4 regions of the Sporosarcina sp. FSL K6-3508 genome follow, and region 4 is predicted to be linked to each of the others. Evidence: riboswitches for the same ligand, from Rfam matches in the RefSeq annotation. Region 4 holds a riboswitch; each other region holds the start of a gene.
What was found. Region 4 has a riboswitch for S-adenosylmethionine ahead of MKX97_RS04185 (5-methyltetrahydropteroyltriglutamate--homocysteine S-methyltransferase). Riboswitches for the same ligand answer to the same signal wherever they lie in the genome.

Region 1 (7,485 bases), 1.6 Mb from region 4:
ATAAATTGGGAGTAGGAACAATCGGAGGTTCGAAACGTTCCCTTCAGTTGGCTATTGAGTATGCGAACCAACGTAAACAGTTCAACACACCAATTTCTTCATTTAACTTGACGAAAGAGAAGTTTGGTACGATGGCTTCTATGCTTTATGCAACAGAAAGCTTGATCTACCGTACAGTAGGTTACTTTGAAGAGCGCAATGCTGCAATGAGCCTGGAAGAGCAAAAGGACGGTAAAGCAGTGGCGGCTTCGATTGCAGAGTATGCGATTGAATGTTCCATCAACAAAGTCGTTGGTTCTGAAGTACTTGATTATATCGTGGATGAGGCAGTTCAGCTGCACGGCGGCTATGGCTTCATGCAGGAATATGAAGTAGAACGTATTTACCGCGACTCCCGTATTAACCGTATTTTTGAAGGAACAAATGAAATCAACCGGATGATCGTACCGGGTACGTTCATTAAGAAAGCAATGAAAGGCGAATTGCCATTATTGCAACAAGCACAAGGACTGCAAGAAGAGCTGCTCATGATGATGCCTGAAGAAGTGGGCGACGAAGCGTTGGCTCAAGAGAAAATGCTTGTGAAAAATGCGAAGAAAATCGGTATTTTAGTGGCAGGACTTGCAGCGCAGCGCTTTGGCACAAAGCTTGAGCAAGAGCAGGAAATCCTTGTGAACATCGCGGACATTGCGAATGATCTCTTCGGGATGGAATCTGCCCTGTTACGGACGGAGAAAGCGATTAATAAAAACGGTGAAGAAAAAGAAAACCAAAAATTACTTTACACACAAATCTTCTGTCAGGAAGCGTTCGCACGCATCGAAGCAGCAGCGAAGGAGACACTACTTGCAGCTGTGGAAGGCGACAACCAACGTATGATGCTGTCTGCATTACGTAAGCTGACACGTAATAATCCGTATAACTTGATTGCGAAGAAACGTGAAGCTGCTGAGAGATTAATCGAGGCAGAGAAGTATATCGTTTGATAGTTGAACGATGAAAGAGCCCTGTCCGGAAATGATCTTCCGGGCAGCTTTTTCAATTTATCGCCGAAATAGTTTTCCGACGATCATAAACGAATCGTAGGCGCTCATAAATTCTGGCTGTCTATCATACAAAGTGTTCGGCCGCTCATACACAGCCTTCATGCGCTCATAACATCACTGAACTTGATCATAAAGCTAATCAAAGCGCTCATAGAGTGATTAAATCCAGGGTAGATCAAACTCTGTTCTCTGCTCAACGCCTCCTGTCGGTTCATGATTTATCGGAAAACCTTTTTGCAATGGGCGAGGACCAAGCAATTCAGACATCTTTTTGCTATACTGACCAAAAAGGGGGCACAAAAATGACAGTTACATATTATGGCTATCCGAAATGCGGGACGTGCCGCAAAGCAAAGAAATGGTTGGAGAATGAAGGGATTTCATTTGAAGAAGTAAATATTGCTGACCAACCGCCAAGTGAAGAGGAACTGCGCATGATGATCGCAAACTCCGGATTGGAATTGAAAAAGTTCTTCAATACGAGTGGCATGAAGTACCGTGAGCTTCAATTGAAGGATAAACTGCCTAACATGACAGAAGATGAAAAGGTTGTTTTACTCGCGTCAGATGGCATGCTGATCAAGCGTCCGATCGTTACAGATGGCCAGCGAGTGACGGTAGGTTTTAATGAAGCAATATTCGCAGAAACGTGGCAAGGGTGAACATAGAATCTTGTCTTTCATACGGAACTATGGCAAACTAAATAGAGACAAACTATTACAAATGTTGGGGGTTAAGACATGAGCACACCAAAAGATTTGCGTTATTCAGAAGAGCACGAATGGGTAAAAGAAGAAGACGGTAAATACCGTATCGGGATCACACATTTCGCACAGTCTGAACTAGGGGATATCGTATTCGTTGAGCTTCCGCAAGTTGGCGATGAAGTGAAATCAGACGAGCCTTTCGGTAGTGTTGAATCAGTGAAAACTGTTTCTGAATTGTATGCTCCATTGACTGGTAAAGTCGTAGCAGTAAACGAAGAGCTGGAAGATAGCCCCGAGCTTGTGAACGAGTCTCCGTATGAAGGCGCTTGGATGATCGTTGTTGAAGTTGCTGACAAAGCAGAGCTTGATGAATTAATGACAGCTGAACAGTATGAAAAAATGACAGCTGGGGAATAAAAAGTAAAAGCGCTGGGAACATTCCAGCGCTTTTTTACACTATGAGGAGGAACGTGGATGAATCCGAAAGTACTTATTGTGGAAGGCAGTACCGACCGCAACCGGCTAAGACCAATGCTTGCGGAGCCGGTAGATATCATTTGTACAAACGGCACGATCAGTTCCTATCATATTGAAGAACTTCTGGCGCCATACGAAGAGCAGGAACTTTTCATCTTTGTGGATGCGGATGTTTCAGGTGATACGATCCGCAAGTTGTTCAAGCAGCTCTATCCAGAAGCAAAACACTTATATACAGATCGACTATACCGGGAAGTGGCGACAACGCCGATCAAAGTGTTAGCGGGCATTTTAGTCGCAGCTAATTTCAAGATACATTCCAACTATTTGGCAGGTGGGGCATATGGATAATTGGACGATTGAAGATTGGGAACGCGAACAGGCGGCGGAGCAATTGGCCGCTTTTTATTTATTTACTCCGATGTGCGGGACGTGTGCAGTTGCATCTAAAATGCTGACGGTGATTGAAACACTGCGTCCGGAGCTGACAATTGGTAAAGCAGATTTAAACTACGTCGTGCAATTAGCGGAAGACTATAAGATCGAAAGTGTACCTTGCTTGCTTATTCATCGGTCCGGGCAACCGATGGAAAAGATTTACGCATTTCATTCCGTTCCTTATTTACTGGAAAAGCTGAGTTGACAATGGAAGCGGAAGTATGGTATAAGTAGTACAATCAATTGAATATCAAGACTCTTATAAAGAGTGGTGGAGGGAAGTGCCCTATGAAGCCCGGCAACCGTCACATATGTGAAATGGTGCCAAGTCACTCAAAGCGAATTGCTTTGACAGATGAGAGAATGGAAACGTACATAACGATTCATACGTTCTGCCTTTCTGCTTATCTGCAGAAGGGTTTTTTTATGATCAAAAGCGGAAAGCGTCGTTAAGCCTCGGCAGGCGTTGACGGACGGAAACGAGTATAATGGATTTATTGAAGGTGGTGCAGGAAATGATTCAACTAACAAACGTTCAAAAGACATTCCAATTGAGCGGTTCAGAAATTGTAGCAGTGGATGATGTAACATTCACGATTAAAGAAGGAGAAATTTTCGGCATCATTGGTTATAGTGGTGCCGGGAAAAGTACATTGATCCGGTTGTTGAATGGTTTGGAACAACCGACTTCAGGAAGCATTGTGATCAATGGGCAAGAAATGACGACGCTGAAGGGCGCGAAAATGCGAAATGCGCGTCAGAAGATCAGTATGATATTCCAGCATTTCAACTTGCTGTGGTCAAGAACTGTTGAAGAAAATATTGCGTTCCCTTTGGAAATTGCAGGCGTGAAGAAACCAGAACGTCAGCGCAAAGTGAAGGAACTGATTGATCTGGTCGGTTTGACAGGACGGGAGAAGGCGTATCCCGCGCAATTATCCGGTGGACAGAAGCAGCGTGTCGGTATTGCACGAGCGCTTGCTAATGACCCTGAAGTGTTGCTTTGTGACGAAGCGACTTCTGCACTGGATCCTGAAACGACCAACGCGATTTTGGATCTGTTGACGAATATCAATGAACGTCTCGGTTTGACGATCGTCTTGATTACACATGAAATGCACGTTATTCGTAAGATTTGCCATCGTGTAGCGGTCATGGAAGCAGGGAAAGTCGTAGAAATCGGCAGTGTCCTGGATGTCTTCCAATCCCCGCAAGCGGATATTACGAAGCGTTTTATATCTCAGGTGACGGATACAGGAGACACGGACGCAGCGGTGGCACATCTTCAACAAGAGACACCTCTTGGAAAACTCGTGAAATTGGCGTTTATCGGGGAACGTACGGAACAGCCGGTGCTTGCAGAGTTGATTCGAAAGTTTCCGGTCGATGTCAATATTGTTCAAGGAAATATCTCGACAACGCGTGACGGCGCATACGGTACACTCGTCTTGCAGCTTGTAGGTGACGTGGCGGTCATTGATGAAGCCATCGCCTACTTACATGCCAATGAAGTAAAGACGGAGGTGCTGGCAAATGATTGAACAGTGGTTTCCAAATGTTAATTGGGAGAAAATGTGGACGGCTACTGGAGAAACGCTGTACATGTCAGCGTACTCTACCTTATTTACATTTGTGCTCGGCATCGGTCTTGGTCTGCTGTTGTTCCTGACAAGTCCGGGACAGTTGTGGGCGAATAAAATTACGAATGTCATCACAGGTGCTTTCGTTAATATCTTCCGTTCCGTGCCATTTATCATTTTAATTATTCTATTGCTTCCATTAACCAATTTATTGATCGGAACGATGCGCGGTCCTGATGCTGCGCTGCCGGCTTTGATTATTGGAGCTGCACCGTTTTACGGACGGATGGTACTTATCGCGTTACAGGAAATCGATAAGGGAGTCATTGAAGCCGCACGTTCGATGGGTGCGCGTACTTCTACGATCATCTTCAAAGTTCTGTTGCCTGAATCGATGCCCGCGCTCGTGTCAGGAATTACGGTTACTTCCATTGCACTTGTTGGCTATACTGCGATGGCAGGAGTAATCGGTGCGGGTGGACTCGGGACACTTGCTTATTTGGAAGGTTTCCAGCGTAACCGAGGAGACGTGACGTTGATGGCAACAATCTTAGTGCTCGTCATAGTATTTGTCATCCAATTTATCGGTGACTTCATCGTGAATCGTTTGGACAAGAGGTAAAGGGATTGCCGGAGGCTTCCTTTTTGGGAGCCCCTGTTAACCATATAAAATTTATAATGGAAAGGGAGAAATGTGAATATGAAGAAGTTTTTATTCGGTCTATTCGCGGCAGCTTTAGTTTTAGCACTTGCAGCATGCGGAACAAAAGACGATAACAAGACAGGCGGCAATGCAGCAGATGGGGATGCTGATAAAGAAAAAGAAGAGAAAACGACGTTAGTAGTCGGTGCATCCAATACGCCACATGCTGTTATTCTGGAAAAAGCACAGCCTCTATTAGAAGAAAAAGGCTATGAGTTAAAGATTGAAAGTTATACAGATTATGTACTTCCGAATAAAGATTTGGAGGAAGAAGTACTGGATGCAAAATACTTCCAGCACATTCCTTACTTAGAGGGCCAAATTGCTGATTTTAATTATGATTTCGTCAATGCAGGTGCAATTCATATTGAGCCGATTGGAGTCTACTCTAAAAAGTACAAGACTCTGGAAGAACTTCCTGACGGTGCAACCATTCTGATCAGTAACTCTGTAGCGGATCATGGTCGTGTACTTGCAATGCTTGAAGAAAAAGGTTTGATCAAGCTGGCTGAAGACGTAGAAAAAGTTAAGGCTGAAGTGGAAGATATCGTTGAAAATCCTAAAAATCTAAACTTCGATGCAAACTATGAAGCAGCTTTAATGCCTCAGCTTTATAATAATGATGAAGGCGATGCTTTGTTGATCAACTCAAACTTTGCGATCGACGCTGGCTTGAATCCATTAGAAGATGCGATTGCTTTGGAAGATAAAGAATCTCCATACGTCAATATTGTTGCAACGAGAAATGGCGATGAAAACAGCGATGCGATTAAAGCGCTGATCGAAGTACTGACATCCCAAGAAATTCAAGACTTTATTTTGGAAGAATGGAAAGGCTCAGTTGTTCCTGTGAAGTAAGGTTGTGAAAGCCGATAGCGAGTGTAGCTATCGGCTTTTTTTGTACAAAAAAAACAAACAAACTCTTCTTTATTGATTCGAATTGTGGTAAAGTTATTTTGTTTCAGTAATACAGATGTGTATTTGAGGAGGACGTATTGTGAAGTTTAAATTAGGGCTCATATGGCGAATTTTGATTGCCATAGTGCTGGCGATCGGGCTCGGCTTGTTGCTGCCTGCGATTCATGAAGGGTTTGCGCATTGGTTCGTTCGTCTGGCGGCCACGTTTAATATGTTATTTGGTGGGTTTTTGAACTTTATCGTACCATTAATTATTATTGCGTTCATTGCACCAAGTATCGCGAAGCTCGGGAAAGGTTCTGGGAAATTATTGGGCTTATCCGCAGCGTTTGCATATGGATCTACGATTATCGCAGGTCTGCTAGCTTATTTTACAGCTACGGCACTCTTGCCGAATTTCATTCATCAGTCTACAGATACGTCCGTTGCAGAAGGCGCACGAGCTGCAGGAGTAGCTTTTTTTGAAATGGAAATGGACCCGATTATGGGAGTCATGTCTGCTCTTCTCATCGCGTTCGTATTGGGGATTGGTATGGCGTCCATCAATGGGAAGACGATGCTGTCTTTCTTCGATGAATTAAATCTCATTGTCGAAAAAGTCATTTCAGTCATTATCATTCCATTATTGCCGTTTCATATTTTCGGAATCTTTCTCAATATGACATATACCGGAGAAGTCGCCAATGTTTTGTCTGTGTTTGTCTTGGTCTTCGTGATGATTATTTTGCTTCACTTGGTCATGTTGACATTACAGTATACGACTGCCGGTACATTAACTGGGCGTAATCCGTTCGTCTTGATGAAAACGATGGCACCCGCCTATATGACAGCGATCGGCACACAGTCTTCTGCAGCAACCATTCCGGTTACACTGCGGCAGTCAAAAGAAACAGGTACATCTGAACGTGTGGCGAACTTCACTGTTCCGTTATTTGCGACAATCCATTTATCCGGCAGTACGATCACAATTGTTTCTTGCTCGATCGGCGTTATGCTGATGAATGGAATGGATATCAGTTTCGGTAGTTATTTACAATTCATTTTCATGTTAGGTGTTACGATGATCGCGGCTCCGGGTGTTCCAGGAGGCGCAGTAGTGGCGGCAACTGGACTGCTCAGTACGATGCTCGGTTTTTCCGATGCGATGGTGGCACTCATGATTGCTTTGTATATGGCGCAGGACAGTTTCGGAACGGCTACCAACGTAACAGGCGATGGTGCACTGGCTATGATTGTTGACCGTTTTACGAAAAAAGTATAAAAAACAAGAAAAGTCGGCGATATTTGCCGACTTTTTTCTGTCTAATTCTTAGAGACTATTCTCTCGTTGATTCTCATTCAATACTAGTCAATTGAAAAATAGGTGAATTCCAAATAGTCTTCATCCGCATTAAACCGCTGAATTGCTCTTTAAATTATAATGATTCTTAATGATTTGCAACCCACCCGAATATGGGGTAAGATTAGAATGATACTAAATAGAGAATGGCTAACCATTCAACGCGATCATACTGGAGGTATTGGAATGGCAACTTTGGAAATTAAAGATCTTCATGTCGAAATTGATGGCAAGGAAATCTTAAAAGGTGTTACCTTAACAATTAATACAAATGAGA
Region 2 (7,485 bases), 1.2 Mb from region 4:
GGCCATCGTATTCAGGCGCAATCTTCGTTTCTGTGAAACGTCTTGTCAGAGCAGCTCCACCGACCATAACAGGCAAATCGATTCCTGCTGCCTTAAAGTCCTGTGCCGTCAACACCATTTGTTGAGCGGATTTTACGAGCAATCCGGATAAGCCGACAATGTCTGGCTTTTCTTTACGAATGACCTCGATCAATGCCGCTGGGGTAACCTTGATCCCAATATCAATAACTTTAAAGCCGTTATTGCTTAGAATAATATCTACAAGGTTTTTCCCGATATCATGTACATCGCCTTTGACGGTAGCTAAGATAATTTTACCCTTCCCGCTGTCGTCTTCTTTCTTCTCCATAAATTGTTCGAGATAGGAAACGGAAGCTTTCATGACCTCAGCACTTTGTAATACTTCCGCTACGATAAGTTGATTGTCATTGAACAGGCGCCCGACTTCTGCCATCCCTTTCATCAATGGACCATTGATAATATCCAGTGGTGCATCGTATGTTTGGAGGGCAGCCTCTAAGTCAGGAATTAAGCCTTCCTTCGTTCCTTCCACTACATAGTAGGCAAGACGTTCGGGAACAGTTTTCGGGATATCGTCTTCAGTTTTTTCTTTTTTCTTATCTCGATAAAAATCTGCAAAATCAGCTAATGTCTCATCTGTTGTCGTAAATAGCAAATCATTAGCTAGTTTGATTTCTGCTTCTGGGATGGAAGCATAGCGTTCTAATTTTTCTGTATTGACGATGGCGTAATCCAAGCCAGCTTGCGTGCAGTGATATAAATACACTGCATTCAGCACTTCACGACCAACAGGGGGCAAGCCGAATGAAACGTTACTGACACCTAGCGTGGTCAGCGTACGCGGTAACTTTTCCTTAATCAAACGAATGCCTTCAATTGTCTCAACAGCTGAACCGATATACTGCTCATCTCCTGTACCGACAGGGAATACAAGCGGATCGAAAATAATATCTTCGGGTGCAATTCCCCATTTATTTACGAGCAGATCATAGGAACGCAAGGCGATTTCCAGTTTGCGTTCTCTCGTAACAGCCATTCCGATTTCATCGATGGTACCAACCACCACTGCCGCGCCATAATTTTTCACGAGAGGCAAAACTGCGTCAAATCGTTCTTCGCCGTCCTCCAAGTTGATCGAGTTGATAATCGCTTTTCCTTGGGAATACTTTAATGCTTCCGCGATGACATTTTCGTCCGTTGAGTCAATTACTAGAGGGACTTTAACCTTTTTTACGACTTCTTTCATAAAACGCGTCATATCGATCAGTTCATCACGATCTGGATTCGCCAGACAAATATCGAGTACGTGCGCACCGCGTTTTACTTGTGCACGTGCAATTTCAGACGCTTCTTCAAACTTCTCTTCTATTATTAGCTTCTTAAACTTCCGTGAGCCGATAACGTTTGTACGCTCCCCAATTAATAAAGGACGCAATGTGTCATCATATAGCAAAGGTTCAATACCTGAAACGGCATGACCAGGTTCTTTTTCAGGCATTTGACGAGGTGCTTTGTCTTTTACAGCTTCTCGAATTGCTCGAATGTGCTCAGGTGTCGTACCACAACAGCCGCCGACCATGTTCAACCAGCCTTTTTCTGCAAATCCTTCCAGCTTCTTCGATAGGGATTCTGGAGACTCATGATAATGACCTTCTTCATCTGGCAATCCGGCATTCGGATAGCATGTCACATAGCTAGTTGCCAGGTCAGATAACGAACGTAAGTGATCCGTCATGAATTCTGGTCCAGTCGCACAGTTTAGGCCGACAGATAGGGGATTGACGTGTCCAATGGAAATGTAAAATGCTTCGATACTTTGACCTGCAAGTGTTGTACCCATCGGTTCGATTGTACCGGAAATCATGATTGGTACTTCGCGTCCTAGCTCTTCAAAGGCCTTTTTAATACCAATCGTGCCGGCTTTGACGTTTAGCATATCCTGACTAGTTTCCATGAGGATTAAATCGCTGCCAGCTTCAACCAATGCTTTCGCCTGCACGTAAAAATCATTAGAAAGTTCATCGAATGTAATGCCGCCTGTGACAGAAAGAGTCTTAGTCGTCGGTCCGATCGCCCCTGCGACAAAACGCGGCCACTCCGCAGTGGAATACTTTGCTGCACTTGCCTTTGCAATTTCGACAGCTTTAGTATTGATTTCATGTGCACGATGTCCTAGTGCAAATTCATTCAGAACAAGGGGAGTGCCGCCAAATGTGTTGGTACAAATGATGTCGGCTCCTGCCTCTAGGTACTCATCATGAATCTTCTCCAAGATATCAGGTCGTAAAACGTTTAAATATTCATTACAGCCGTCGTAATCTTCGCCTCCAAAATCTTCTGTTGAGAGGTCCTCCGCCTGCAGCATCGTCCCCATCGCGCCATCAATGATAAGGATTCGTTTGTCTAGTTGTTCTTCAATAGGATGTCTCTGCATGTGATAATTCGCTCTCCTTCTGCTTATCTATTTGTTTAATGTAGTCATGTAGCTCAAGTGTCATGTCGTAACGGAGGAATGGTGTGATTAAATACAGTCCGTTAAAGTATTGCGCTGCTGTATCGATCAGCTCCTTTGCGATCTGAATTCCTGTTTCAGTGGCTTTTGCTCGGTCGTCGCCACAGGCGCACATCCGTTCAAGCACTTCGTCAGATAGTTTAATGCCAGGCACTTCATGATGCAGAAACTCTGCGTTGCGAATATTTGTCAAAGGCATAATACCTATGAAGATAGGTGTATCTAGATGTTTTGTAGCCTCATAGACGTCAATAATCTTTTCTTTTGTATAGACAGGTTGCGTTATGAAATAATCTGCACCTGCTTCAATCTTTTTCTCCAATCGCTGAACAGCCCGGTCCAATACACGGACATTCGGATTGAACGCAGCTGAAACTGAGAAGTTCGCTTTTTTACGTAATGGTTTACCGGAGAATGAAATCCCTTCATTCAACTGTTTGATTAACTGCAGCAGTTCCATACTCGATACATCGTAGACGCTTGTTGCGCCAGGGAAATCACCAACTTTCGTCGGATCACCTGTTACAGCCAGAATATCGTGGATGCCTAACGCGTCAAGCCCCATTAGATGAGATTGTAACCCGATCAAGTTGTGATCTCGACACGTTAAGTGGACAAGAGGGCGGATATTGTGCTGCATTTTAATGATGGAACCCATTGCCATATTGCTGATCCGAGGGGATGCCAATGAGTTATCCGCCATCGTTACGGCATCAACACCTGCATCGTAAAGTAAATTGGCACCTTTAATATAATCTTCTGTCTCTAAATGCCGTGGTGTGTCCAATTCCACAATGACCGTACGTTCTGTTTTGGCTTTCTCGTGGAGCGGTTGATGTTTTACCGGGCCGGCTTCCTGAATAACGATTGGCTTTGTTGGTTCTACTACTTTCTTGGTGATAGGAGACAATCCCGCTAATCGAGTTTTCGCTGCTTTAATATGTTTAGGAGTAGTTCCGCAACACCCGCCAATTAACCGTACACCTTGATCACGCAGCAATACTGCAGCTCGCCCGAAGTACTCAGCTTCAGATTCATAGACAATGCGGCCATCTTCCACATCCAGTAAAGATGCATTCGGATAAGCGGATAAAAATGCATTTTCCGGCAGTTTCACATTTTCAAAAGCTTGGATTGTATGGTAAGGCCCTAAGCGGCAGTTTACACCGACTATACTTGCACCTAGTGATTCCAGTTGATGCAACGCGTCATTCAATGAAAGTCCGTTTTGCAAAACTCCAGGATCGTGCATGGAGACTTGCGCAATTAGCGGAACATCTGTGATTTGACGAAGTGTTGAAACGACGGATGATAATTCTTCGAAATCATAATACGTTTCGAGCAACAGTCCGTCTGGATCTCCAGTCAATAATGCGTTGGCCTGTTCAAGGACTACTTGCTTTACTTCATCGAGCGATGCATCACTTTTGCGAATTCCACGCAAACCGCCGATGGTACCAAGCACAAATTGACCACCTGGTGCAGCAGCCCGCTTTGCAATTTGGATTGCTGCTTTATTGAATTCCGTAACACGGTTTTCCAATCCATAACGAGCCAATTTCACTGCATTGGCACTGTATGTATTGGTCTGAATAATATCAGCTCCCGCCTCGATATAGTCGTGGTGGATTTTCTCTATAATTTCAGGTTTCTCTATATTTAATTCCTCATAGCAATAATCGATCCCATATGAATACAAAATAGTTCCCATTGCCCCATCTGCTGTCAGGACATTTGTTTGAAGTTTCTCCATTAATGACATCATCAAATCCCCCTTTGTTTTCTCTAATCAAAAAAAGCCTTCAAGTAAATAGAAGGCTTTGTAATCGCAATGACCAGTTCCCTCTCATCTTTCAGTGTGCCATTTCGGCATACTGCTGGAAGTAGCACCTTGCCCATCGGCTGGTTGCTGAAGCGTCTTTGGGCCAGTCCCTCTGCTTCTCTTGATAAGATATGATTCTTATTAAATTATTTCGATAATTCTAACCATATCATAGCGGCTTTGTAGGTAATCGTCAAGTGAATGTTTGATGAAGTTCTTGAAGACCGGAGTGCGCATAGAGAAATTTACTGAAACATGGTAAAATTAAAGGAGTAACTTGAAAAGGTGAGGAATCATGCAGTTTTTTAAATACTCCATTCCGATAGCGGCACTTGTCGGCACGCTTGCCTGGATTATGTTGGAGAATAATTATGAAGAAGTACCGTGGGATTCGCGTGTTTGGATTACCTTTGGCGCCGCTGCATTAAGTGGTGTACTTGCTTTTTTTCTTTTCAGGAAAGAAAAAGAAGACAAAGTCGATAAAAAGAAATAGGAGCTGCCCGAGAAGTCATGTTCATCTGACTTCCCGGGTAGTTCTTTTTTTGCAGAGAAAGCATTTTGTTCATTCTAAGAAATTGCCAGCAGGGGTAGATGTGGGTCTTGTCTGTTTCTTTCTTGCCTTATTGGATAAGAAAAGGGTGTCATTCCTTACATATAAGATGTTCCATAAATTATTAGTTAACTTAAATTAAAAACGAGTTGACAATCAATGAGTCAACCATTACTATTTTTATAGTAACTCAAAATAGAAAGAGGTGTCATGATGACGACAGCTTCGGAAGGACGTCCGCAAAGTAAATTCAGTACATTGTCAATTGTATATAGTGGAATGTTTGCTGCTTTAATGATGAATGGGGCTAATATCACTTCTTTCATACCATTTTTAGTAGTCGGGGGAGTACCTATTACATTGCAGACATTTTTCGCTGTTTTGTCAGGATTGTTATTGGGTAGCCGTCTTGGTGCATTGTCGATGACTGTCTATATGATGGTCGGCCTTGCAGGGGCTCCTGTATTTGCTAAGTTTCAAGGTGGATTTGGCCAAATCTTAAGCCCGACATTTGGTTTTATCGTTACTTTCATCTTGATTGCTTATGTAGCAGGTAAAATCGTGGAGCGTAAGAATACACTGCCATCTTATATTATTGCATCACTTGTTGCGACAGCAATCAACTATTTATTGGGTACGAACTGGATGTATGTCGCCTATAAAGTTTGGGCTGCGGCGCCAGAGGTGTTTACGTACAAAATTGCATGGCTTTGGATGATTCCTCCATTACCGAAGGATATTGTGCTAGCCGTACTGGCGGGAATATTCGCATTTAGAATTTCAAAACATTTGAAAGTGAGGCATACATTTTGACGAACTATCAAAGGCTGGCTGACCAAGTTTTGAAAGGTCACGTATTAACAAATGAGGAAGCGCTTTCAATATTAAATAGTCCGGATGAAGATTTGCTGTTGCTGCTTCATGCGACGTACTCGATCCGATCCCATTACTATGGAAACAAAGTAAAACTTAATATGATCATCAATACGAAGTCGGGGTTGTGCCCGGAAAACTGTGGCTACTGTGCCCAGTCGATTGTGTCAAAAGCACCGGTTGAAAAGTATGCAATGATGAAATCAGAAGAAATATTACAAGGTGCAGAGCGAGCTGCTGCAAATAAAGCGGGCACTTATTGTATCGTGGCAAGTGGACGAGGACCTCGGGCTAGTGAGCTTGAAATCGTTATTGATTCCGTCAAGCAAATTAAAGAGAAACATAAAGGAATGACCGTTTGTGCATGTTTAGGAATTCTGAAGCCAGAACAAGCCGCACGCTTGAAAGAAGCAGGTGTAGACCGATACAATCACAACTTGAACACCTCTGCCGAACACCATGAAAGCATCACTACGTCGCACACATACGATGATCGTGTAAACACAGTAGGACATGTAAAGGAAGCGGGAATATCTCCTTGCTCTGGCGTAATAGTCGGAATGCGTGAAACAAAAGAGGATGTCATTTCCATGGCACACAGCCTGCGGATACTCGATGCAGACTCCATTCCAGTCAACTTCCTGCACGCCGTGGATGGGACGCCGCTAGAAGGGACCTCTGAACTGGATCCGCGCTATTGCTTGAAGGTACTTAGCCTATTTCGTTTCATCAATCCAACAAAAGAAATACGAATTTCGGGTGGACGCGAAGTGAACCTTCGCAGCCTTCAACCACTTGGCTTATATGCTGCAAACTCTATCTTCATCGGTGACTATTTGACAACATCGGGTCAGGAAAACGACAAAGACCAACAAATGTTAGAAGATATGGGCTTTGAAGTGGACTTGGAACCATTGAAGAAAGAACCTATGACTATATAAGAGAGATCTAACCGCGCAGACAGCTTGCGTGGTTTTTTTCGTTCAATGAAAAACATGAAAAGATCTTGAATAATCCTCCATGTAGAGAGACAGCCTAACGCAAGACATGCAAAAAAATCAAACATACATATTAAAACAAATCAATTGCATCTCACGCATTTTCTGCGATACAATCAAGTCAAAGATAGTCAAAGTCAACTAAGAGAACGAGCAGAAACGAGGTGACGAGATGCGGAACATTTCTGACATTATTGAAGGGTATTTGAAGTCCATTATCGAAAAGGAAGACAGTGCCTCTGTTGAAATCAAACGGAATGAAGTCGCCGAGAAATTCCAATGTGTTCCTTCGCAGATCAACTACGTAATCAAAACTCGCTTCACAGTCGAGAGAGGCTACGCAGTAGAGTCAAAACGCGGAGGCGGTGGATACATTCGGATTTATCGGGTGCAGACGAATTCACGGAAGGACTTGCTCGAGCAAGCGCTGGGAAGTTTGGAAGCGGGAGCATCCTCTACGATGGCTGAAGATGTAATTATTCGTTTGATTGAAGAAGAAGTGATTACAGAGCGTGAAGCCAAACTTATGTTAGCTGCGGTGGGTCGAGCCACACTGCGCTATATGCTTCCTGAACGAGATGCATTGCGTTCGCGAATACTCCGCGCCATGTTAGTCACATTGATTTATGAAGAAGTAGAATGAGGTGATGATAAATGCTTTGTGAAAACTGCAAAGAACGTCCGGCCACTGTGGTTTTTAAACAAGAGA
Region 3 (7,485 bases), 1.5 Mb from region 4:
TACTTTGATCATCCATGGAACGGCGGACACAAATGTTTCATTTGAGCAAGCACTGTTACTAGAAAATGCGCTGCGCGATGCCAATAAAGAATACGAAACATGGTATTTAGAAGGATTTACCCATTACATTCCGCCCGAGATGAACCGCAAACTAGTGAAAGAAGCAGTGGATTGGATGAAAAGCAAAAGCCGATAATCAAAAAAATCCTTGCAGAAATACTCTGCAAGGATTTTTTAAATAAATTATGCGATCGGGCCGCCTTTGATTGCGATCTCTTCAGAAACATGGTTGAATTTCTTGAAGTTTTCACGGAAAGCTGCTGCAAGACGCTTCGCTTCTGCATCATATTCTTCAGGATTTTCCCAAGCGTAACGTGGGTGTAACACATTGCTTGGCACGCCTTCGATTTCAAGAGGCATTTCGAGTCCAAAGATTTCATTTGTCTTAGTCTCTACATTATCCAACTTACCGGCAATTGCCGCGCGAACCATAGTTCGTGTGTAACCTAAGTTCATACGAGAACCGACCCCGAATATTCCGCCGGTCCAGCCAGTATTAACCAAGAATACTTTTGCGCCGTGTTCGTCAATTTTCTTACCAAGCATCTCTGCATACGTTGCAGCAGGAAGAGGTAAGAACGGTGAACCGAAGCATGTAGAGAATGTTGGTTCTGGAGCAGTGATTCCACGCTCCGTACCTGCCAATTTCGATGTGAAGCCACTTAAGAAGTGGTACATTGCCTGTTCTTTTGTCAGGATCGAGATTGGAGGCAATACGCCGGAAGCATCAGCCGTTAAGAAGATGATGTTTTTCGGGTGACCCGCAATAGACGGTGTCACAATATTTTCAATATTTTCAATCGGGTAAGCAACCCGTGTATTTTCAGTTAATGAATTGTCATCATAATCCGGTATACGTGTATCTTCGTCCAATACAACGTTTTCCAACACGGAACCGAAACGGATCGCGCCAAAGATTTCAGGTTCTTTTTCTTCAGAAAGGTTGATACATTTCGCGTAGCATCCGCCTTCGATGTTGAATACACCGTTATCAGACCAGCCGTGCTCATCGTCACCGATCAACTTGCGGTCAGCGTCTGCGGAAAGTGTTGTTTTACCTGTTCCTGAAAGACCGAAGAATAGTGCCACATCGCCGTCTTCTCCAACGTTAGCTGAACAGTGCATCGATAGGATGCCTTGCTCTGGAAGCAAGAAATTCATCGCAGAGAAAATAGATTTTTTCATTTCTCCCGCGTACTCTGTTCCGCCGATCAAGACAATACGTTTTTCAAGGGACATGATGATGAATGTCTCTGAATTTGTGCCATCCACTTCTGGATCCGCTTTGAAAGAAGGGGCAGCCAAGATTGTGAATTGCGCTTCGTGTGACTGTAGTTCTTCTGCAGTTGGACGGATGAATAATTGGTGAACAAACTGGTTTTGCCAAGCCAATTCATTGACAACTTGTATGGATAACTGAGAGTCTTTATCTGCACCTGCGTATCCTTTGAAAACGAAGAGTTCATCCTTTTGCTTCAAATGATCGATGACTTTCGTGTATAATGAATCAAATACGTCAGGGGAGATTGGCTTGTTGACGCTTCCCCAATCTACTTTATCTTTGGACACTGCATCTTCGACGATAAATTTATCCTTCGGAGAGCGTCCAGTATATTTACCTGTGCGTGCTGCTAGAGCGCCATCTGCTGAGAGTTCGGCTTCTCCTTTAGCGACTGCCTTTTCGGTTAATTCTGCCACAGACGCTTGGATCGTCACGTTGCTTCCTGATAGAAGACTTTTTAAACTATCATCAATTTTTGCAGATATCATATTTACATACCGTCCTTTGCGTAGTCGTTTTATTTGAGTAGAACATCTTAATTCGTAAATAGTATAACACATTAAGAATAATAATCTATACTAATTAAAAACTCAAGTGATTTGAGATAAAAAAATTGACAAAATCACAACTTTTTTATACTATGTGACATGAACGGATACTCTTATCCCGAGTTGGTGGAGGGTACAGGCCCTATGAAACCCGGCAACCTGCAAAAGACAGTAGTCTAGCGCGAAGGTGCCAAACCTGAAGCAAGGTTAAATTCCTTGGACGATAAGAGTGAAAGGTGCTGCGCGTGAAATTTTGCCTTTTACTCATTGCTAGAAAGTGAGTAGGGGGCTTTTTATATTGTCTAGCCCTGAATCCTTATGGTATATGATTGACGTCAATTCAGGCGTGGAGCTTTACCAGGGACTTAAGAGAGTACCGTATCATGTTGATTGAGGGGGAAACAAAAATGACAAACCGTCGACTGTTTACATCAGAATCAGTTACTGAAGGCCATCCTGACAAGATGTGCGACCAAATATCGGATGCGATTTTGGATGCGATATTAAAGGAAGATGCGAATGCCCGTGTGGCATGTGAAACGAGTATTACGACAGGACTCGTATTGGTAATGGGTGAAATCACTACCACTACCTACGTAGATATCCCAAGAGTAGTCCGTGATACTGTGAAAGAAATTGGGTACACACGTGCGAAATACGGTTTCGATTATGAAACTTCTGCTGTTTTAACTTCTATTGATGAGCAATCACCTGAAATTGCCGCGAGTGTCAACGTTGCGCTCGAAGCTCGTGAAGGCTCTATGACAGACGAAGAACTGGATGCCATCGGAGCGGGTGACCAAGGATTGATGTTTGGTTACGCTTGTAATGAAACACCTGAATTAATGCCGCTTCCGATCAGTCTTTCCCACAAGCTGGCATTCCGACTTGCGCAAGCGCGTAAAGAAGAGTTGATTTCTTACCTGCGTCCTGATGGTAAAACGCAAGTAACTGTAGAGTATGACGAAGACAACAAACCTGTGCGGATTGATACGATTGTTATTTCGACACAGCATCATCCGGAAGCGACAATGGAACAAATCGAGAAGGATATTAAAGAAGTAGTAATCGACGCGGTCGTACCTGCTCACCTATTGGACGAACAGACGAAATACTTCATTAATCCGACAGGAAGTTTTGTTGTGGGTGGTCCTCAGGGAGATGCGGGACTCACTGGAAGAAAAATCATCGTGGATACATATGGCGGATATTCTCGTCATGGCGGCGGTGCATTTTCTGGTAAAGATGCAACAAAAGTGGATCGTTCTGCTTCCTATGCTGCACGCTATGTCGCGAAAAATATTGTGGCGGCAGGATTGGCAGAGCATTGTGAAGTACAACTTGCCTATGCAATCGGTGTGGCAAGCCCGGTATCCATTTCAATCAATACATTCGATACAGGCCGTCTATCCGAAGCACTCTTAGTCGAATTTGTTCGGGAGTTGTTTGATCTGCGACCTGCAGGCATCATTAAAATGCTTGATCTTCGTCGTCCGATCTATCAACAAACGGCTGCATACGGTCATTTTGGCCGTACGGATATTGAATTGCCGTGGGAGAAAACGGATAAGGCAGATGCATTATTAGAATTAGCAATTAAAAATGATGTGAAACAATAAAAAAGATAGTTGAAGGCAGAAAGGGGGGATTAATATCCTTCTTCCTGCCTTTTTTTTATAGTATAATATAAAATAAAGAACATTCAGAAATTGGGAAAGGGGAAATTTATTGACTACACTACAACATACATTTGTGCTCGATATGGATGCTGTGCAATTGAAAGCGGAGTTAGATAGCGGGCAGATTACTTCACGTCAAGCGACGGAGGCTTATATTGCACAATGTCAGGCAACCAATCCAGCTGTGAACTTTTTAGTGGAAGAGCGATTTACTAAGGCGTTGGCCGAAGCGGATCAAGCAGACAAAGAACGGAATACAACGAAGATGACAGGGAAATTATTTGGCGTACCTATTAGTATGAAGGAATCATTCGATGTGGCTGGGATGCAGACGACAGGCGGATTGCCGTATCGTAAGGGACAGATGCAAACGACAGACGCGGAAATTGTCCGTCGATTAAAAGCGGAAGGCGCCATCCTGATCGGCAAGACAAATACACCGGCACTCTGTTTTTGTCAGGAGACCGACAATGCATTGTATGGCCGCACCAACAATCCCTACGACCTCTCTAGGACAGTAGGCGGCTCGAGTGGCGGAGAAGGTGCGGCGATTGCTCTAGGGGCGGCTGCAGCGGGAATAGGTTCAGATATCGGAGGATCCATCCGTTTCCCAAGTCATTTTACTGGGGTCATTGGCTTCAAATCAGGAAATTCGCAAGTTTCATCAATCGGCAGCTATCCTGCCGAAGAGCATCCATTACAGCAAAGAATGCTTGGAATCGGGCCGATGACAAAATCGGTACGGGATGCAAAACTGCTTTACAGCATCATTGCGGATGAACTACCTATGGAAAATGAGTTGAATCAATATACTGTAACGTTCTTGCCCGATATGAAGCTGCCGCTATCTAAGGAGACAGAAGGCTTCTTACAGGCGATCAAAGGATTTCTGTCGACAGAATTTCCTATTAGAGAGGACATACCTCCTCATTTTCAAGAATCAGCGGAATTATGGCAAGAGATCATGTCCATTGACGGCGCGAGTGGAGCAGCAGTAGAAGCATTCGGCACACGTCCGATCCGGCCGGTGCGTGAATTTTTATTAGACAAGGCGGGCAAACAAACCGATTTGCATCGGTATTTATCCTGGGCTTTAATTGGTGCCTCTTTATTCAAACCTTCAGCGGAACGAGTAGCTGAGATCGAAACCATTATTGAAAAAGGTGATGCGGAATTAGACCGCTATCTGGATAAGCGAATCCTTGTTTTGCCTGTTTATCATACGGCAGCCCTTTCGCACGGTATCGTATACAAAGAGTTATTCTCCATTCGGAAGACATTTCTGCAATATATTCCTTACGTCGCGTATGCCAATGTGTGGGGGCTTCCTGCTTTGACAATCCCTATTGGAGCGGATCGAGACGGCATGCCGCTTGGTGTACAACTAGTGAGCAAAATCGGGAATGAAGATGCGTTGTTTGCACTGGGCGCACGTCTAGAGGAAGAGTATAAAGGCTATTCGAGAGTTATCCCATCTTTCATATGAATCAATTATGTTTTAGCATAATTGATTCTATTTATTTCCAGTTTTTAATCAAACCACCTACTATCAGACCGAATACAGCGTGTGCGGCCGTCCAATAGAACCAGGCTGCCCCATCTGTAATGGCAGGTGGTTGTTCAGATAATCCTGTCAGCGAGAATAAAATGCCACCGCCAACGGTATAGACTAAAACATACGGAGATATCAGGTATTCCCGCTGGATAATCCGCAACAGATAAAACAAAGCGACTGCACTTACGATACAAGTAATAAAGTGAAATAAGTATCCTACCAAAAGTTGCGGCTCCCAATCTTGAATTACTGGAACGTAATCAAAGTTGAAAAGCAGCACATAGGCTTGATTTCCAATAAGTATCTGAATAACTTTCAGAAAGAGCGCTAGTGCAATCCCTGCGATGGTACCAATTATTATAAGTTTTCCAAACTGCCTCATCAAAAATCTCCTTCCTTCAACTGTTCAATTCCTTTTTTGACGTTCTTGCTCTTTCACTTTCTCAATTTCCTTAATCTCCTGCTGATACTCTTTTTCTACTTCCGTCGTACCGCGAATAATCGGTTCTTCATTGTAGTCGACTCGTTTACCGTAACGCAGGAGTTCGTAAATCACCATGCCGTTATTCGGCTTGCCGTTTACGGTGATCATGGGAATAGCGTCAAATAAAACATAATAAAATGAATAAAATATAAAACGGCTCCAGAATGTCTTATAGTCGTCTAAAAAGCCGTTTGCGAGCAAGGCATTGATGCCAACAGCCACCGTAAGGTTACTGAGTATAGGTCCTAAATAAATACAAATATACGCAAAGTTACTTTTGGATTTAATCGAATCAAAGGAGAACCAGCTATACACATGGTAATATTTTCGGACATCCAAAAACCAAAATTTAAATATTCGTGGTCCAGAACCAACTGTAAGACGCGGGTTCTTGACTCCAAACAATCCGCTGACGATAAAGTATCCGGATTCGCGAAGAAAGATAACAACAGGCAATATAATAAAGGCTGAAATGACAAGCCCAAGAAGATCTTTCATACCAAACAATCGGTGTCCTCTCCTTACTGATGAAATTCTATAGCAATTGGATACCCTTTTTTTGTCGCAGTGAATCCCGCGCTCAAGGGAAAGAATCATCTAACTTGTAGTACCGGGTTTAGTTTCTTCATTCCGGGGAAAATACATACTATTGAGCAGTAGTAAAAAGATAGAGGAGGAATGGAAAATGGCTAAAATTGCAGTAGAAAACCCATTTGATGACGTAAAACTAGCGTTAGAGGAAAAAGGACATGAAGTGAAAATGTTCGAGAGCGATGAAAATTTAAAAGGGTATGACATGGGCGTTGTACGTGCGTTGAGTGACGTCAACGTGGATCAATTTGATTTCCCGGTCGTCAGCATCGAAGGGAACTCTGTTGATGATATCGTCAATGATGTCGAAAAAAGATTACAACGTTAAGTGTAGTAACGAGGCTGTCCTGAAAGTTTGAGATTTCTTTCAGTGACAGCCTTTTTTACGGTGAGGCAATGGAAGAAATTCACTTCATTAAAAAGAGACGTCCCATTTTTAAGGACGTCTCTTTTCTAAAATTATAATTGTGTTTCAGGTTGGTCGACAGCTTCATATTCTTGCATTAAAGAACGTAGTGGCAATTCGTACAATTGCTTGCCATCAATTTTGAATACCCCATTTGATACCAGTTCATCAATTAGTTCATCTCGTTTAGTTTCCACTATGTTTTCATTTCTTTTCATCGTATTGTTTCCTCCTTGATTCCCTCCTAACTATAGCCGCTTTTTATCATTGTTAAACTTCAGATCAAGTAGTTGGAAGAATACGAATTTTCTCTTTTGAAATGGAAGAGGATGGGCGATCAGCTCAACTATGACAATCATGTGCACGAATTAAAAAACAATGAGATCGCCACCAAAATTTTAAAGTTTAGGGGTACCATTACGAGGAAAGAATAGCTATAATCTATTTCGTACGTAAAATGTAACCCATCATAGGAGGTCGCTATGTTTTTTATTGAAGCGAAACGGATTGCAGTCGTTATCTTAGGCTCACTCCTCGTAGCGGTATCGTTAAATTTCTTTCTTATCAGTGCGAATGTCTATGCAAGCGGTTTTGCAGGTGCGGCCCAGTTAGTGTCGAGTGTCCTGACTGATCACTTGAATATAACGATCAGTACAGGAGTCTTGTTACTTCTTTTCAATATTCCGGTTTTTATTCTAGGTTGGTTCAAAGTCGGAAAAGGTTTTACTATCTACAGCATCGTGTCGGTTGCGTGCGCTACGTTTTTCCTTGAGGTACTGCCGGTTCGTTCCATTTCCAGCGATATCCTTCTAAACGCCGTATTCGGTGGCGTCTTGGCCGGGGTGGGTATAGGGTTTTCTTTAAAACTAGGGGCCTCTAC
Region 4 (7,485 bases):
AGCGATTTAGGAAGTGGAAAGGCAGTTTCTTCTTGCCGGCTGGATACCATATTTGATATAGCCCGGTAATCACTCGATGCGTCCTTGATTGTACTGTGTAACATTCCGAAAAACCTTTTTTAAGACGTGGATCTATGACTCTTTTATAAACAGGGGGAGTGAGTGGTATGAACTCTTTTAATTGTGAATAGCAGTGTTCTGACCAGCCTACATCTTCAATTCGGTGAATGAATTGAAACCTCGGTTTCCGATTCCCTTGCTTCGTTATACAGCCATCCCCCAGCAACTTCCCACAAATACGATAATATAATTGCTCGTTGCCTTCCTTTGAATTCACCAGCCTGTAGGAATATTTGTTCTATACTATGTTTGTTGACTTAATCCTACTTGGAACAGTAGATAATATGCCTGATTAGCCGATATAAAAAGTAATACTTCACGAAAAGGGAGGCGACGGCTATGTATGAGAACTCTGAAGATGAACTCGAACTGCTTAAACAGCAACTGGAGTGGGTCAAGCAACAGGATCGGATTCTTGCAGAGATCGAACGCAGGTTACATGAGATGAAAGAGATTGCTAGATACGCCACAGAGCACCGATTGTCTCTGCATGAGCAAGAGCGGTCGAATAAGCAAATGCAAGAACATCAGGATGCAATTAGGTCGTTGGAGAACTATCTATCTTAAATAATATCAGTTGTTCAATTTTACTAATCCGCAATCCCTTACTGATTTATCGCAGATGACAACACAAAAAAATGAAATCACTGTAATTAATCAAAAGGCATTTGCGCAGAAAATGATTGCTCAAATGAAAGACATTCTGCATGGCCAAAATCAAAGTGTAGACAAGGTGACGATTCAAATACTCAACAGCAATTTAAAAACCTTTACAAACTTAAAGATTATGCGTGCTATACGAATAAGTCGCTAGTGTTGCATAAGCATAGAAATGGTTTTAACTTGTCTATACACCACAAAACTAAAACAGGCCCCGTGGATGAATAAACAAACGCGCCTATCGAAATAGTCATGTCTGTTTTGCGCACAGACAAGCATGAGAAATGGCACGGAAAAAGTATAACCGCTGTCGAAACGCCCCTCATATATGGTAAACTAATATGCTTACCATATACGATAAGAAATTGAGGAATAGATATGTCAAACAACACCATGAAAAAAGGAAGTCTCCTTTCGTTTTTACCGCTCATTGTTTTTGTAATTCTTTTCATCGGCTCAGGTATCGTTACAAAAGATTTTTCTATCATGCCGCTGAACGTAGCCATTCTCATTGCGGCAGCAGTCGCGCTTGTGATGAATCGAAAGGAGTCTTTCAGCACCAAAGTTGATATTTTCATGAAGAGCGCGGGGCATCCAAATATCCTTTTAATGGCGGTTATCTTTCTTTTGGCTGGTGCTTTTGCAGGTGTCGCCAAGGGAATGGGTGCTGTTGAATCAACGGTCAATCTCGGTTTGTCGATGTTGCCAGCGAATTTACTCATGGTCGGTTTGTTTATTATTGGCTGCTTCATCTCTATTTCGATGGGGACTTCGATGGGAACGATTGTCGCGTTGGCACCGATCGGAGTGGGTATTGCCAGTCAGACGGATATTCCGGTGGCGCTTGCCATGGCGACTGTTATTGGTGGCGCGATGTTTGGGGATAACTTGTCCATGATTTCGGATACAACGATCGCAGCGGTCCGGACGCAGCATACGAAAATGAAAGATAAGTTTAAAGTGAATTTTTTTATTGTCCTGCCGGGTGCGATCTTGACGATGATTCTTCTTGGCTTCTTAACGCACGGCAATACTGCTGATCTAACAGGTAACTACCCGTACCAATTCGTGAAAATCTTGCCGTATCTGGCTGTTTTAGTCGGTGCTTTGGTTGGTACACATGTGTTAATCGTGTTAGCAGGCGGGATTATTATTGCTGGTGCGATTGGTTTGATGGACGGCTCCTACAACTTGCAAAGCTATCTGCAGGCAATCGCTGACGGTGTTGTCGCGATGGAGGATTTGGCTATGGTGTCGATTTTGATTGGCGGCATCGTTGGGGTTATTCAGCATAACGGTGGTATTGATTATTTATTGCGCATGATTACGAGTAAGATTCAAACGAAAAAGGGAGCCGAATTTGGTATTGCCGGTTTAGTGAGTGCAGCGGATATTGCGACCGCGAATAACACAATCGCCATTATTATAACTGGACCGGTCGTGAAGCATATCGCGGATGAATATGAGATCGATCCCCGCAAATCGGCCAGTTTGCTCGACACGTTCTCTAGCGTTTGGCAAGGTGTTTTGCCCTATGGTGTACAAATGCTTGCTGCTTCGGGGCTCGCTGCCATTTCACCTGTGAGCATTATCATGTATTCATTTTATCCTGTATTGATGGGAATTTGTTGTGTCATCGCGATTTTGGTTGGTTTTCCGAGGTTTAAAGTGGCGGAGAAAAAGGAGTAAGGAGTACGATTTTTCATCTCAATCCAAAAAGAAGTTGTCCAAGAAGTCATATGTGGGGACCTGGTACCTCGAACAAACCCAAAAAAGCGAACAGCTCTGTAAGCCGTTCGCTCAATTCTTATCCCCAAATCTCTTTGGAAATATCTACAATGAATTTTAACTTCGCCCATTGTTCTTCTTCGGTTAAAATATTGCCATGATGAGTGGAAGCAAAGCCACATTGAGGGCTGATGCATAATTGCTCCAATGGGACATATTTTGTTGCTTCTTCCACACGCGCTTTAATATTTTCCTTACTTTCCAATTTACCATGTTTGGATGTGAATACGCCCAGCACGACTTGAGCGCCACGGTTTGGTATGTATTCCAATGGTTTGAAGTCTCCAGAACGATCATCGTCGTATTCCAGGAAGAATCCGTCCACTTTTTCCTTTGCAAACAATACAGGGGCGATTTTAGCATAGCTGCCTTCAAAAGCCCAATTAGATCGGTAGTTCCCGCGGCAAAGATGGGTCGTTACGATCAGGTCTTCCGGTTTATCTTCCAACACGCCATTGGCAACCCGTAATGCTAAGTCAATTAACTCTTCGCGGGAATGACCGCTGTCGTTAAATGGGATTTCGGAAGCGTTCAGACCGGCGATATATACATCATCCAGCTGTAAATATCGGCAACCGGCATCATAAAAGGCTTGGATTGCCTCACGGTACGTACTGATAATATCTTTTGCATATTCTTCAATGTCCGGGTAAATGTCCGGGTTGCGGATGCCCGCGTTAAATAATTGGTTGGGGCTCGGAATCGTTTGTTTGGCAATGGCACGGTCCCCGACGATCTCTTTAAATTCGATGAAGTCTTTTATTTGTGGGTGGTCCTGATTGAAGGAGACTTTCCCGATAACCCGTACATCGTATCTTTCCGTTTCTTCCCCTTTGAATGAAAAGCCTTCTTCCGGGATGTAGCCTTCCACTCCGTTTAAATGCTCAATAAAATCCGTATGCCAAAATCTGCGGCGGAATTCTCCGTCTGTCACTGCTTTCAAACCTACTTCGATTTGCTTATCAACGATATGTTTAATTTCCTCTGTTTCGATTTCATGCAGCGTTTGTGAAGAAATGTTTCCTTCTTGGAAATCCTTTCTTGCCTGATGAATTCTTTCCGGTCGTAATAGACTCCCCACGTGATCCGCTCTAAACGGCGCTTTGACTAATGTCTTTACCATCAATACCCACTCCTTATTTTATAATTTTAATTAAAATGTAGGACCGAAATTAATTTATGTCCTTGGTAATTCCCAAATTCAAAAACCCTCTCCTAATAAATAAGAAGAGGGATAGGTAGACAAATTGGAATTACCTGCTCATCTTATCTTCTAGCATTATGCTACTGGAATTGGCACAGTTCTTATAAAAGTCCGTTGCCGAGGCTTCAAAGGGCCAGTCCCTCTACCTCTCTAGATAAGAAATTTCAAAATATTAAGTTGTTAGAACTCAATATACCATGTAGAAAAGAATTGTCAATAAATAAATGATAGATTGTATCTGAGTATGATTTTGTCGTACCAGTTCATCACACAACTTGAACATTTCCTGAATTACTTACATGGTCTATCTATTTCTCTAAGGAAGAAGTCTCTACGGGATTATCGGTACTAGTCAAATACAAGTTTAAAAAGAATTGATAACGTGTGATATAATTGAGAGAATCACAAAGTGCGACCCTAAGTGCCCATAAATTCCCTAGGAGGTTTGCACAAAAAAACAGCAAAATCCTCTTTAAATCAGGAATATTAGTTTGCATATCTAGGGAAATACGATTTTAACTGCACTATATAGTATTTAAAGTATTGATGAACACAATATATCGCAGTCATTCTCTGTATAGAGAGTGTGGATTGAAATCCAAGTTAAGTGCTTTTGTTGAAGCAGAAAAGTGAAACATAAAGGAAAGGCATATCCGGTGGTTTCTATGGAATAAGCGTGAACCATAAAAATACGTACTTTTTAGCCATGGAGTATAAAAGGAAATCTACTTGTTCTGTCAATTCACGACAGACACATAGAACTCACTTGTCATAATCATACCCATCAAAATGTATGTCTTCTCATTAAACCAAATAAGGTAAATTAGGCCTTCCTAATTAGCGTAATAAAACATTTGCCCCAACGGAAATTAGACACTCATGGATTAAAAAGGTATCATATAAGTATATAGGCACGTAGGAAATTTTTCCTTGTGAACTCTGAGGAGGTAATTAGTGTGATCAATCCTAGCAGTCCTGTGCCACTTCATATACAAATTAGAAAGAGTATAGAACAAAAGATAAAGCAAGGTCTATATGAAGAGAAAATACCAAGTGAACGTGAATTAATGGAAACTTATGATGTTAGCAGAAGCACTGTTCGAGAAGCTATCTCACAATTAGTTATCGATGGAATACTAGAAAAAAAACATGGTAGGGGAACATTTATTTCAAGACATCCTGTTCATTATTGGCAGGGGAATTTTATTAGTACAACTGAAATGATTGAGCGTATGAACAAGATTCCTAGTACTAAACTAATTGGACATGGAATTGAAGTAGTTCCTGAGGAATTAAATAAGGCGATTGCTTTAGAGAATGCGTATCTGATTAAGCGTGTTCGTTATGCAAATGAGGTGCCACTTGCGATCGAAACACAGTATTATCCTGTTAATATAGGTCTACAATTGGCAAATCTAGATATTAGCCATGGAACACTATATGATTTAATGGAGAAAGAACTGTCTATTCGGCTTCATGAAGCTGATGAAAAGATTACCGCTCAAAAAATATCAATTGAAGATGCGGAATTACTTAATCTTCCTGAAGATTGTTATACTTTACACTTAGAGCGATTTGTATATGACGTGAATGGTGATTTGGTTGAATATTGTATAGCTGATTATAATCCTGAGTTATATTCACTTCATTTTAAGTCAGCAAGGGCTGGTAAATAAAAGAAGACTCCTCACTAAATGGGAGTCTTCTTTTTTATTTATAAGTTTGTTGCAACTTGTTTTGTATTTTCATAAATTACTTCTCCGTTTATAATAGTCATTTCAACTGAAATGTCTTTAATTTCTAACGGATCAATTGCAGTAGGGTCTCGATCAAGTACAGCAAAGTCCGCTAATTTTCCAACCTCTATACTACCTAAAAGGTCTTCTTCAAAGTTTAATCGTGCTCCATATATAGTCATTGATTTTATAGCTTCTAAGACATCTATCTTTTGGCCTTCTCCTAATACCTTACCTTCCCGTGTAATACGATTAACCGCTGCCCAGATAGAAAATAAGGGGGAAATGGCAGTGATTGGACAGTCTGAATGTAATGTATAAAGCATATCTAAATCTGAGGCATCTTTTAAGGGGTTCATGCGTTCTGCTCTTTCAGGTCCTAAAAATATTCGTTTATGACGATCCCCCCAATAGTACACATGATTGATAAAGAAAGAGGCGGCGATATCATGTTTTTTCATTTCCTGCAAGTCCTCTACAGTAGCGGTTTGTACGTGTTCAATGCGATGTCGATGGTCTATTTTCGTATTGGAATTAAGGGCGAATTTGTACGCTTCAATAATCGAGCCAATTGCCTGATCACCATTTCCGTGCGTTGTAACACGAAAACCACGCTTATGGAAATCAAGGACATAAGAATTTAAAGTATCTTGATGAAAAATTAATTCACCGTATAACTCGTCATCACAATAGTAAGGTTTACGCAATGCGCCAGTCAACCCTTGAATAGAACCGTCTTGAAATAGCTTGGCACTATCTAACTTTGCTTTCCCATTCGAGTCTTTCAAAATTCTTTCTCGTAATTCTTCAGCGTGAAATTTTTCAAATGGGCCACCTTCCAATAATAAATCATACATAATCATTAGACGCATACGCAGTTGGTTTGCACCTTCTTTTAATGCGACCATATGCAAGTCATATTCGGGCCGGCCAAATACTAAACCTACGCCTGCATCTGAACTTGTCGTGATGCCTTGTGCCAAATAGTCTTCTGACGCGAGTCCCATTAATTTAATAACTTCTTCATCTGTTGGAATCGGAGCGTGCTTATAAACTATATCCATTGCTGAAGGTTCAAATAACACTCCATTCAGGGAGTTATTTTCTTCTCTTCCAAAATGGCCGCCTTCAGGATTCTCAATTGACTCATCAACTCCCGCAAGCTTGAGTGCATAGGAGTTTGCGACTGCTAAATGATTCGAGATATGTTTTATAAATATTGGACGATTCGTACTTACTTTATCCAAATCATGACGAGTAGGATGTCTATTCTCTTTTAGCAAGGTATCATCGTACCCGTACCCAATAATCCAGCTGCCATCCGAATGTGTATTGTGATGTGTTCGAAGGTTGTTGAGAATATCCTCGATACTTTCATTTTTTGGTGAAGAACAGTCTACTTGGTTTTTATTAAGTGCATACATAAGTAAATGGTTATGAGTATCAATAAAACCAGGAATGAGCGTCTGGCCTTCTAAATCATGAACAATGAGTTTATCGTCTTTCTCAATCTCTTTTTTTATAAGATTGAACTCACTATTGGTCCATATTCCTGTGATTTTGCCATTATAGGATGCTACAACATTCGCATGATTGTTTTCCTCGTCGATCGTTAAAACGTTTGCATTTTTAAATAGTCTGTCCACTTGTATCATGGCATTCATTCTCCTCACATGTATTTAAATTTTATGAATATCAAAATTAGCGAAGGAATCGTTACTAACGAAATTATGGTTGACATAACGGTAGCAAATGCTCCAAACACCTCATCTTTAGAGTACTTTGTAAATAAAATGGATGATAGCGTTAGTGAAGGCATCATTGCCTGAATGAGCAGCACTTTATTGATCATCACATCCATCTGAATCGGTAAAATACTAATAATAGAAAGTGTAATTATCGGTAATACTACTAACTTTGAGAAAATAGGAGAAAAGATATTTACATTTGTCGTTTTTATTGCACTTTTATTTTCAC

Region 1: it holds a riboswitch for S-adenosylmethionine, as region 4 does, so the genes downstream of both, MKX97_RS12730 (methionine ABC transporter ATP-binding protein) here and MKX97_RS04185 (5-methyltetrahydropteroyltriglutamate--homocysteine S-methyltransferase) in region 4, are expected to answer to the same signal.
Region 2: it holds a riboswitch for S-adenosylmethionine, as region 4 does, so the genes downstream of both, MKX97_RS16895 (bifunctional homocysteine S-methyltransferase/methylenetetrahydrofolate reductase) here and MKX97_RS04185 (5-methyltetrahydropteroyltriglutamate--homocysteine S-methyltransferase) in region 4, are expected to answer to the same signal.
Region 3: it holds a riboswitch for S-adenosylmethionine, as region 4 does, so the genes downstream of both, metK (methionine adenosyltransferase) here and MKX97_RS04185 (5-methyltetrahydropteroyltriglutamate--homocysteine S-methyltransferase) in region 4, are expected to answer to the same signal.

The regions. Positions count from the first base shown of each region.
Region 1 is NZ_CP152016.1:2,553,046-2,560,530, reverse strand. It holds gene MKX97_RS12755 (acyl-CoA dehydrogenase family protein) at 1-986, shown strand, start outside; gene MKX97_RS12750 (arsenate reductase family protein) at 1,349-1,708, shown strand; gene gcvH (glycine cleavage system protein GcvH) at 1,787-2,170, shown strand; gene MKX97_RS12740 (hypothetical protein) at 2,228-2,581, shown strand; gene MKX97_RS12735 (thioredoxin family protein) at 2,574-2,873, shown strand; SAM riboswitch class I at 2,925-3,030, shown strand; gene MKX97_RS12730 (methionine ABC transporter ATP-binding protein) at 3,184-4,209, shown strand; gene MKX97_RS12725 (methionine ABC transporter permease) at 4,202-4,870, shown strand; gene MKX97_RS12720 (MetQ/NlpA family ABC transporter substrate-binding protein) at 4,949-5,809, shown strand; gene MKX97_RS12715 (dicarboxylate/amino acid:cation symporter) at 5,949-7,130, shown strand; gene sufC (Fe-S cluster assembly ATPase SufC) at 7,389-7,485, shown strand, end outside.
Region 2 is NZ_CP152016.1:3,379,936-3,387,420, reverse strand. It holds gene metH (methionine synthase) at 1-2,455, opposite strand, end outside; gene MKX97_RS16895 (bifunctional homocysteine S-methyltransferase/methylenetetrahydrofolate reductase) at 2,436-4,295, opposite strand; SAM riboswitch class I at 4,377-4,486, opposite strand; gene MKX97_RS16890 (hypothetical protein) at 4,651-4,848, shown strand; gene MKX97_RS16885 (biotin transporter BioY) at 5,116-5,718, shown strand; gene bioB (biotin synthase BioB) at 5,715-6,719, shown strand; gene MKX97_RS16875 (CtsR family transcriptional regulator) at 6,949-7,419, shown strand; gene MKX97_RS16870 (UvrB/UvrC motif-containing protein) at 7,431-7,485, shown strand, end outside.
Region 3 is NZ_CP152016.1:2,459,399-2,466,883, reverse strand. It holds gene MKX97_RS12185 (prolyl oligopeptidase family serine peptidase) at 1-196, shown strand, start outside; gene pckA (phosphoenolpyruvate carboxykinase (ATP)) at 244-1,830, opposite strand; SAM riboswitch class I at 2,001-2,120, shown strand; gene metK (methionine adenosyltransferase) at 2,298-3,509, shown strand; gene MKX97_RS12170 (amidase) at 3,619-5,055, shown strand; gene MKX97_RS12165 (hypothetical protein) at 5,087-5,506, opposite strand; gene MKX97_RS12160 (hypothetical protein) at 5,531-6,106, opposite strand; gene MKX97_RS12155 (YkuS family protein) at 6,294-6,527, shown strand; gene MKX97_RS12150 (Fur-regulated basic protein FbpA) at 6,659-6,823, opposite strand; gene MKX97_RS12145 (YitT family protein) at 7,088-7,485, shown strand, end outside.
Region 4 is NZ_CP152016.1:913,261-920,745, forward strand. It holds gene MKX97_RS04170 (endonuclease) at 1-337, opposite strand, end outside; gene MKX97_RS04175 (DUF5320 domain-containing protein) at 460-687, shown strand; gene MKX97_RS04180 (Na+/H+ antiporter NhaC family protein) at 1,159-2,469, shown strand; gene MKX97_RS04185 (5-methyltetrahydropteroyltriglutamate--homocysteine S-methyltransferase) at 2,588-3,691, opposite strand; SAM riboswitch class I at 3,832-3,933, opposite strand; gene MKX97_RS04190 (GntR family transcriptional regulator) at 4,729-5,448, shown strand; gene MKX97_RS04195 (amidohydrolase) at 5,487-7,163, opposite strand; gene MKX97_RS04200 (AEC family transporter) at 7,178-7,485, opposite strand, start outside.